2 regions of the Priestia sp. JNUCC 25 genome follow, and region 2 is predicted to be linked to the other one. Evidence: predicted binding sites of a transcription regulator. Region 2 holds the regulator's gene; the other holds the start of a gene.
What was found. The regulator LexA, encoded in region 2, represses DNA repair genes until DNA is damaged. The targets are predictions, from matches to a motif close to CGAACATATGTTCG.
Positions count from the first base shown of each region.

Region 1: JNUCC25_RS28595 (Y-family DNA polymerase) is a predicted target of LexA. The motif match lies at 1,404-1,417, and genes of this name have one in related genera.

Region 1 is NZ_JBSJYE010000006.1:124,047-128,891, forward strand. Features, by position in the region: gene JNUCC25_RS28590 (YolD-like family protein) at 1-81, opposite strand, end outside; gene JNUCC25_RS28595 (Y-family DNA polymerase) at 95-1,360, opposite strand; gene JNUCC25_RS28600 (hypothetical protein) at 1,505-1,747, shown strand; gene JNUCC25_RS28605 (hypothetical protein) at 1,872-2,315, opposite strand; gene JNUCC25_RS28610 (hypothetical protein) at 2,540-3,052, opposite strand; gene JNUCC25_RS28615 (Ger(x)C family spore germination protein) at 3,867-4,845, shown strand, end outside.
Region 2 is NZ_CM132211.1:3,894,711-3,899,555, forward strand. Features, by position in the region: gene tkt (transketolase) at 1-1,081, opposite strand, end outside; gene JNUCC25_RS20530 (DUF896 domain-containing protein) at 1,249-1,479, opposite strand; gene JNUCC25_RS20535 (YneB family resolvase-like protein) at 1,549-2,217, opposite strand; gene yneA (cell division suppressor protein YneA) at 2,271-2,600, opposite strand; gene lexA (transcriptional repressor LexA) at 2,747-3,364, shown strand; gene JNUCC25_RS20550 (magnesium transporter CorA family protein) at 3,576-4,845, shown strand, end outside.

The DNA.
Region 1 (4,845 bases), on a different replicon from region 2:
GTTTATAACTTCCTTTAATCCTATGTATTGCTCTGGCATAGTGGCGAATGGACGCCATTTTTTCATTCCTCTAGGTTCCATCTCTTTTTCCTCCTTAGGCTTTATGGCCACCCATAAGGCCATTTCGATAACGAGCTGTTGAATGAGGAAGGTGACTAGACGCACGTAGTACACTATTCTTGCCATAACGCAGACGAATGTCATCAATCGTTTTAGCAAGAGCATGGGCTCTTTCACGCTGGTCAATGTCCTCAAATAAGCTCATTTGCTCCTCTTCTTGAATACTAGTGTTGGATAATGAAATGCCAATGGAGCGAATCGGCATGCCACTATCAAAGGTATGTAAAATGGTTAAACAGTACGGAAAGATATCTTGGCTTAAGTTCGAAGCTCTTCCCATTTTCTTTTGTCTTGAGAAGCCGCCGCCTGTTTGTTTGCTGTAGCCAATGGATAAATGAATGGTTTGTGCGACGACCTGATGCATCCGTAAGCGAAAACAAACATCATCCAATAGCTCTAACAGCAATAACTCCACTTCTTTCCGGTTTGTATAATCGCGAAAGAGTATCTGACTTTTTCCAAAGGAACGAGAGCTAGGAATGTACACATCGGAAATGCGGCTGTAATCAATCCCATTCGCATGTTGGTGTATTTCTTCCCCCAGGACACCAAATTCGTTACGTAATATCTCTACAGAAGACAGAGCGAGTTCTTTTATGGAATGAATCCCCAAACGATTCAAGCGCCTTTCCGTAGCAGACGAGATCCCCCAGAAATCCTTCATCGGATGAATGGACCACAACTTAAAGGGAATATCCTTATATCGCCAATAGGCAACTCCTGTTGGGCTATTCTTGGCTTCATGATCTAAGCTCACCTTCGCCAGTAAGAGATTAGGACCGATACCTGCAGTAGCTGTCAGCCGTGTCTTGCGATAAATCTCGTTGATGATTTTATGGGCCAGTTCTTCTGGTGTTTGAGCGAATAAATGCAAAGAAGCTGTCGCATCAATAAACAACTCATCAATGCTATAGGCATGAAAGTCTTCAGGAGCCACATACTGTAACACCAAACTAGAAATATAGTTCGAAGCCTTGATATATCTCTCCATGGATGGATTCACCACATGGATATCTTTCCTTTTAGGAATGTCGAAAAGACGACTTCCGGTTTTGATTCCTTCTTTCTTTAATAAGGGTGTGGCAGCTAACACAACAGATCCCGACCGTTTGATATCTCCTACAACAGCAAGCTTTGTTTTCAACGGATTTAAACCCCGTATGACAGATGAAACTGAAGCGAAAAAGCTTTTCATGTCTATACAAATAATGACTCTGCTTGGTAGCTGCTCATAGTTCATTGGAAGTACTCCTGAATAAAGAACGTTTGTTCTTTATTATATACGAACAAACGTTCTTTATTCAATGGAATCTTTTCCCGATTATTGTTACTATAATAAGAGAGAAGAACGTTGGGTATGAATTGAGAGGGGGAGGGATGACCAGTGAATAGGAAAGTTTCGAACTATATTATCTTTTTTGTATGGTTTTTGTTCTTAGTTCTTTTATGGATTTTCGTATCGCTCTTTAAAGGTGAAAATGGACAGTGGTGGTCTATGTATCGTTTGAATCCAGATAAATATGGGCCGTGGGCTTTAGAACTTTCTTACATAAAGATTGTTATTGCTGCTGTTATCTCGTTAGTAACAGCTTCTATGGTGAGTTTTGGTTTCAAAAGACATAAATAAAAAGATCAAACTCCTTATCACCAGAGTTTGATCTTTTGCTTTAATGCTTGCTCGCCACTTCTCAACAGTTCCTTTAGTATTTTGAAAATATATATTAAGGCAGTAGTCAGAAAATAAAAAAATACTAACTGGGTTGTTCAGTAAGTACCCAAGGAACTTCTATTTCAAAATTAAGTTGCAGTACAGGTCTAGTAAATCCGTCAGGGACAAATTCTAAATTGTTGGAAAAGCTAATATGTAGGTTATTGCTTATTTCAACTGCATCATCTGCATTTATAATTTCTAGAGACGTTTTGTCAGATACCTTACCTACCATATGATAGCAACCAATATAGAAGTGTAGTCCAGTTTCTTGAGGATCAAAATGTGATAAGTGATTACAATGAGAAGGATTAATACCTAGTCTGTTAAAAAACTGAAGCTCTATCTCTGATCGTGACTTCATAGCTTCATAGAAGTTTAGACAATATAGACAATCGCACAAATCCCACTTCTTCAAATACTGTTTTTTTGTTTCTTCAACATCCACCTCTAAGATCCAATTATTAATTTTTATCGTTTGATACAAAGTCTTCACTTCCCATACTTAGACTATTTAGAAGTTACTTTCAGTTGCAGAATTCTTTATCTTCTATCCATTGGTGATTATGAACAACCTCGTGAGCCCTACTGCTGAGTATAGCCCAAGAAGCATCAATTTCTCTTCTGTCTAAAACTAACTCTTATACTCACCTGTAGCAATTCGTATATAGGGTTTTATCGCTTTATCATAGGGTGCAAAAAAAGTAGCACTTACTCGTTTTTTCCGTTTAATCTCCTCTTTAGTTTCTGAATAGCTTTTAATACTTCATTCCTGTTTTTAGCAAGCTTCATCCACTTTGGAAGTCGACTCTCAACACTTAAATAATAGGGATGTGATTCCCTAATTTCAGCTTCTATATAGCTTTCCATATAACTTAAATGCTCTAAGTTTAATGCCCATAAGACGTTTCCACTACATTCAATCTGCAAGTAGAGTGGAAGTTTAAAATACCAGTCACAGGGGTCCCCAGTTAAAATTACTTCATAGTTAGCTTTAGGTTCATATGAGACCCGTGCTTCTCCGTAACCGTTTGCTTTTGTAACTTTGTCTTTTGTTGCTCCGCAAGCAGTACAAACAAACCTTCTTCTGACGTTAGCAACATAGGGACTCGGATTATCTAAAGCTATGACTTTTGCACAAGAGGCACAATGTGGACAAACTACTAGAAACTCATATCCTAGTCCTATAAGGGTGTTATTTTTATTTAGAAATGTTTTTTTCAAGACATTTTCCCCTTTGAATTTATTAATTCATGTTAACCAAACAATGGAACTACAACATCAATTCTAGCTTTAATCTTATATTAATCACCAGCCGCAAATACTAATTTATTTAGCTTCAGTGCTTCTAAGCAAAGCCCCTCTAATGCTTTAGCAAATGTTCTCGCCTTCAGATCTATCTCCGTTTATTCTACTAGAAAACGTTCGTAAAAGTGTATAATCCAAAAGAGACGTTCGTAATTTAATTTTAAACTTAAACAAACGATAAAAATGATAGATATTATACCTAAAAGCAAAGTCCGTAAAGGTATACGCTTACGAACAAGGAAAATATACATAATTTTGAATGACACATTTCTAACCTATAATTAATTACATTTAAGTCAAATTACATATAGATTGAAAGAACGTAAATAACCCCTGGTATTCACAATTATTTATGAATTTTTATCTTCTCTACTAATCAAAGCTAAACCAAAAACTAAAAAACGTGTTAGTTAGTTTAACAATTCATAAAGGAAAGATAAAGCCCATCCACTTAGGGGACTGACTCCTAGGTTGATGGGCTTTTTTTATCTATTTCATACTATATTATCTCAACCATCCTCTACTTCTCTTTCACATAAAAATTCGATATATGGTTAAAATATCCAAAGATAAGAAAGTGCTGAAACTATGTCTTTATCCTTTGAAAATCAAAACATAATAAAGAACTGCCACCATGATACTACAAATTAATATACGGATTATACAGTAGAACATATACAGGATTCATTTTTTATGCGTCCAAACCAAGACAGCGAAGAAGGTGACAATAATGAAACGTAAAGGGGCTTTTCTTTTACTGCTGATGACGATGATGGTCTTGCTCTCCAGTTGTTGGAGTAAAAAGGAGTTAACTGACCTGGCCATTGTATCAGCAATGGGTGTCGACAAAACTAAAGGTGGGAAATATCATCTAACGTTCCAAATTATTAATCCAGGGAATGTGGCAGGAGGTATGCAAGGAGGAGGTGGTGGTGCACAAAGTCCACCTATTACGATCTATTCAGCTTCGGGAGACAATCTAGTCGAAGCAAGTAGACGAGCCTCCAGCAGAATTTCGCGGAGATTGTATTATGCTCACACAAACTTGGTCGTGGTTGGGGAAAAGCTAGCCAAAGAAGAAGGGCTTAATCTATTAATTGATGCGTTTGATCGGGATCCAGAATTTCGGACCACCGCAGGCGTCGTGATTGCAAATCATTCCACTGCCGCAGATCTCGTCAAAACATTAACGCCAGTTGATAAAATTCCAGCGAATAAAGTGCTGAAAACCTTAGAATTCACAGAAAGAAAATGGGGAGAGAACGTAAAAGTATCACTCCAAGACATAATGATGGGACTCGAATCTCCTGGGGGTGGAACCGTCGTAAGTGGATTTCGTCTAGTTGGGAATCATAAACAAGCACGAATGTTAGATAACCTTCAAGAGAGTGCGCCAGAAGCAACGCTTCATGCTTCTGGAATCGCCGTTTTAAAAAAAGGAAAGTTAGTAGATTGGCTTTATGGAAAACCAGCAAGAGGAACGGTATGGATTCTCGATAAAATCCAAGGCACGGATATTAATATTGATTGGGAAGGGAAAAAAGAGGCTATCGCTTATCAAACTGTGCGCCAAAAAACAAGCGTGTCCGCCCAAGTGAAAAATGGGCAACCTCATATTTCTGTTCATACGCGTGTTGAAGGAGATATTAGTGAAATGGACGTACCTGTGGATATCACCAATCCAAAGGTCATTACAAAAATCGAACAAT
Region 2 (4,845 bases):
AAGAAGCACGGCTAGCTAGGCTTGAACCCGTTTCGTATGCTGGAAGCGTTTCTTCCCAGCCTTCCGGTAACTTTCCTTCTACTGCTAGTTCAAATTGACGACCTAGTTCAGGATATTTTTCTTTATACTGTGCAAATACATCGTTCCATTCGTTTTCTTTCTTTTGGCCATCTTCAGCAATTGTAGCTTTGAAGTGAGCATACACTTCTTCTGGCACATAGAAATCTTCTTCAAATGTCCATGCATAAGCTTCTTTTGTTAATTTTGTTTCATCGGAACCTAATGGAGAACCGTGCACGCCAGAAGTACCCGCGTGGTTTGGAGAACCAAATCCGATTGTTGTTTTTACTTCAATTAGCGTTGGGCGTGTTAAATCGCCTTTTGCTTCTTCAATCGCGTTTGCAATCGCTGTCAAGTCATTGCCGTCTTCAACGCGGATTACTTGCCATCCGTAAGCTTTGAAACGATCTTCTACGTTCTCAGAGAACGAGCGATCTAAATCTCCGTCTAAAGAAATATCATTTGAATCGTATAAAACAACTAAACGTCCTAATTTTAAGTGTGCCGCTAATGAAGCTGCTTCAGCAGATACACCTTCCATTAAGTCTCCGTCACCACAAATACCATACGTAAAGTGGTCTACAATTTCTAAACCTTCTTTGTTGTATGTTTCAGCTAAATGACGTTCTGCCATTGCTTTACCAACAGCCATTGCAATACCTTGTCCTAGTGGGCCGGTTGTTGCATCAACACCTGCTGTATGACCGAACTCTGGATGACCTGGTGTTTTACTTCCCCATTGACGGAAGTTTTTAAGGTCTTCAATTGATAAGTCATATCCAGCTAAATGAAGCAAGCTGTATAATAGTGCCGATCCGTGTCCTGCTGATAATACAAAGCGGTCACGGTTGAACCAGTTTGGATTCTTTGGATTGATGTTCATAAATTTTGTCCACAATGTATATGCCATTGGAGCAGCTCCCATTGGCATACCTGGGTGACCTGAATTTGCTTTTTCAATCGCATCGATTGATAAAGTACGAATTGTTGCAATCGAAAGATCTTCAATACGTTGTGTCATACTCTTCATTCCTTTCAAAACTATGTACATATGTTATCATACTAATGATTTGCTTATTTGTACAATACTTGAACCAAAAAAATTTCCACTTTCACAGTTTTTGTGTGCCTTATTAAAATTATACAAAAAACTAGAGGGAACTCTCCCTCTAGTTTTACTAGAACGTCTCAGTGAAGACGCTTCTTTTTACTCTCTTTTAACTTCTTAGGCGTAACATCTTTACCTTCTTCGTCCACAACTTTAATCGTATGAAGGTGATTTGTCATAGATTGTCGGAAAACTTTTAAATATTCCTGACGTAGCTCTTGCTGTTCTTTCGCTTCAGATTCTGTCAGCCCTTCAGCCTTTGCCTTTTTTGAAAGAGCATTAATACGAGCAAGTTTATCTTTTGATAGCATATAAAACCTATCTCCTTATAATCAATAATTAAAATTACCGAACCGTTCCGGCAACATGTAGTCATCTTACTAAATCTCTTTCGTTTTATCAAGAGATTGAGCACTGTCTTGGTACTCTTGATAGCGACGATGTACCGTCGCTTTTGAAATATTATAACCAAAACCTTTTAGCGTAACTGAAATTTCAGCAAAGGTTAAGCCGTTATGACGAAGGCGGACAATTTCTTCAATCGGCGCTTCTTTTTTTTCTCTTCCCGAGTTAACTCCTTGATTTTTTAAATTTTGCTGCGGACGATAACCGTTTTCTACGGCTCTTTTCATTCCTCTTTTAATTTTAGCATTATGTAATTTCCGCTGATGCTCTTCCACTAAGCTAATAATATCTAACACCATTGAGTCAGATTCTGAAAGCTGAAGCTGGCCTTGATGACTAATCGTATAGATTGTAGCATTTTCTTTATGAAAAGCATGAAGCAGCGCAATTCGGGCGTTTCCTCTGCCTAATCGTGTTTCGTCTTGAATGAGCAGCACAGATATTTTCTCTTCTTTCATTGTATGAAGAACATCCAAAATCCCCTCTCTGTCTACATCATATCCGCTTGCTTTTTCCATCACGACTTTTTTCACCTTTAGATGGTGAAGATCAGCAAGCTTTTTTAATTCTTCTTGCTGGCGCTGTAAAGATGTTTCTTGGGTTTTTTTATCCGTACTGACACGGCAATAAATAATGGCATCCACTTTTATCACGACCTTTTCGGCTTCTAACAATATTCAGGAACGGCCGTTACACACTACTGTTCAATTGCCACTTGATTATGTAACTCTTTTTTTAAAACAGGAATATATAATTTATCTCCAGGAGATAAAGACTGGGCAGTGTCTGAGTTTAAATCATTGACGTCTTCAACCCATTTGACAAATTCATTGGTGGTCAAATGATGGTGATTATGATACTTGTTGGACAAGTCCCAAAGCGTATCTCCTTTTGTAATAGTAACCGTTGAATATTTGTCTAAATCTACTTTATCCGCTCCTAAAACCAGCGTCAATACATATGTAAGTGCAGCGATAACTGCAAAAAAAATAGCGTAATGTTTCATAGAATGTAAGAATTGTTGCATATTATGATCCCCCTATCAGAATATATGTTCTTATTTTAGTGAGAACATTTGTTTCTGTCAATGGAATTCTTCGAACTTATGTTTGTATATTGACACATCACGTGGTATAATTCACCTAAAGAATAGCTAAAATCGAGGTGAAAAATATGAAGCTATCAAAACGTCAACAAGACATACTAGATTTTATTAAGCACGAAGTAAAATTAAAAGGTTATCCGCCTTCTGTTCGCGAGATTGGGGAAGCGGTAGGATTAGCCTCTAGCTCCACTGTACACGGGCATTTAGCTCGTTTAGAAAGCAAAGGGTTAATTCGCAGAGATCCAACAAAACCGAGAGCAATCGAAGTTCTTCAACTAGACGAAGTAAACATCCCTAAAAGCAATGTCATTAATGTTCCTGTTATTGGTAAAGTAACAGCGGGGCTTCCTATAACAGCCGTTGAAAATGTGGAAGAATATTTCCCTCTTCCAGATAAATTCGTTTCTCCAGATGATCATGTATTTATGCTTGAAATTATGGGAGAAAGTATGATTGAAGCAGGTATTCTAGATGGCGATATGGTAATCGTACGTCAGCAGCAAACAGCTAATAATGGAGATATTGTGGTCGCTATGACCGAAGACAACGAAGCAACGGTAAAACGCTTCTTTAAAGAAGAAAATTTCGTTCGTTTACAGCCTGAAAATTCAACGATGGCGCCTATTATTCTTCGCCACGTAACGATTTTAGGAAAAGTAACTGGTGTATATCGCACTATTCACTAATCAGACACTGTATGTAAAACCAACTAATCATGATGTTAGTTGGTTTTTTTACGTTTGTTTTCTAAAAAAATTGGCATATTATAAATGATACGTTGAATCATCGCAGGCAGGTAGAACGGTTTTTATAAAGCTTGTTTTACCCTTTACTTTCTATCTGCATTTCCTCGACTCTTACAAGGAAATACAACCGACTATAAAAAGGATGTAGTTTATGACCAATACACTAAGGAAAACAGAACCATTTCAAACCATTGTACCTACCAAAGCAATGAACATGTTTCTTTTTCCTTTTTCCTTTGACCGAAAAAATAAAGAGCAGCTTGTTCATGCACTGGAAGCAAATTTGTTCGAGTTTTTTTCCATTCAAAACAAACATTTAGAAAAAGAATACTACGGAGAACAATATTACGTATCTCATGATAGCCTGGATCAATATTTTCTTCCTTACATTGAATGCATTCTATTCCCTGACTCGTGCGAAAAAGAAGGGTTGCTTAGATTTTCAAAAAAAATAGACCATGCCATTACGTTACACACTTCCTCCACCACCGTGTCTAGCAACGTGCTGTCTGTGGATGTTTTTTTATGTCCTTTTGAAATTGGCGTCATGACCATTCGCACTGAGATGAGCCATAATCATTACACCTATGATGATATTTTAGAGTTCATGAATCATTTTCGTGTATTAGAACCGAAGCTTGCTGAAGAGCATGGATCCACCATTACCTATGAACATCATCGCTATAGCAAAGTGCAAGATTATATTTTTTCACAGCTCGCGCCATTTTTGAACGAACACATCAAGAAAGAAGCCACACGTGAACAGCACGTTGGGAGCCTTCCTTATTTTATCGATGAACGGATGTTTGTGTTAAGTTATGTAACGGTAAATCAAGAGCAAGAGATTAATTCCACAACTTTATTTCGTACTGGACAGCTAAATAGCTATACGCCTGGCGGGAAAGCGTTTATTTCTGCACACAATCATGAGTATATTAAAACGTATAATACTAAACACGTGTATTCCAGATGGGCTCCTGAAACCTATTACGTCATAACAGACCATGTGTTTTCGTGTATTTCTAAATCGACAGACTCTAAAACGGATCAGCTTTTGATGAATCATCTATTTGGCCAGCATTACTATAATTTATTTTTACATTTTTTCTATAAAATCGTGTTGCTAAAACTATCTTATGAATATTCTCAGCTCACGTTTCATAAAAATTCAGAGGGCATTGAACGACTAATCCGCTCTATTACCGTGTTTTCAGGTAAATATTTGTTTTTAGAAATTAGCTCTCGCACAGAAGGTCAAGAGTTTTCTGAGCTCTTTAAAAAAATCTTTCATATCAATTCTCTTTATCAAGAAGTCAAAGAAACCCTTGGTACTTTGTACCAAAATCAAGAGAAAATCGCAGCCAAGCGTCACAATTACTTATTATTAATTTTAACGATTTACACGGTTCTTTCCGGTATTT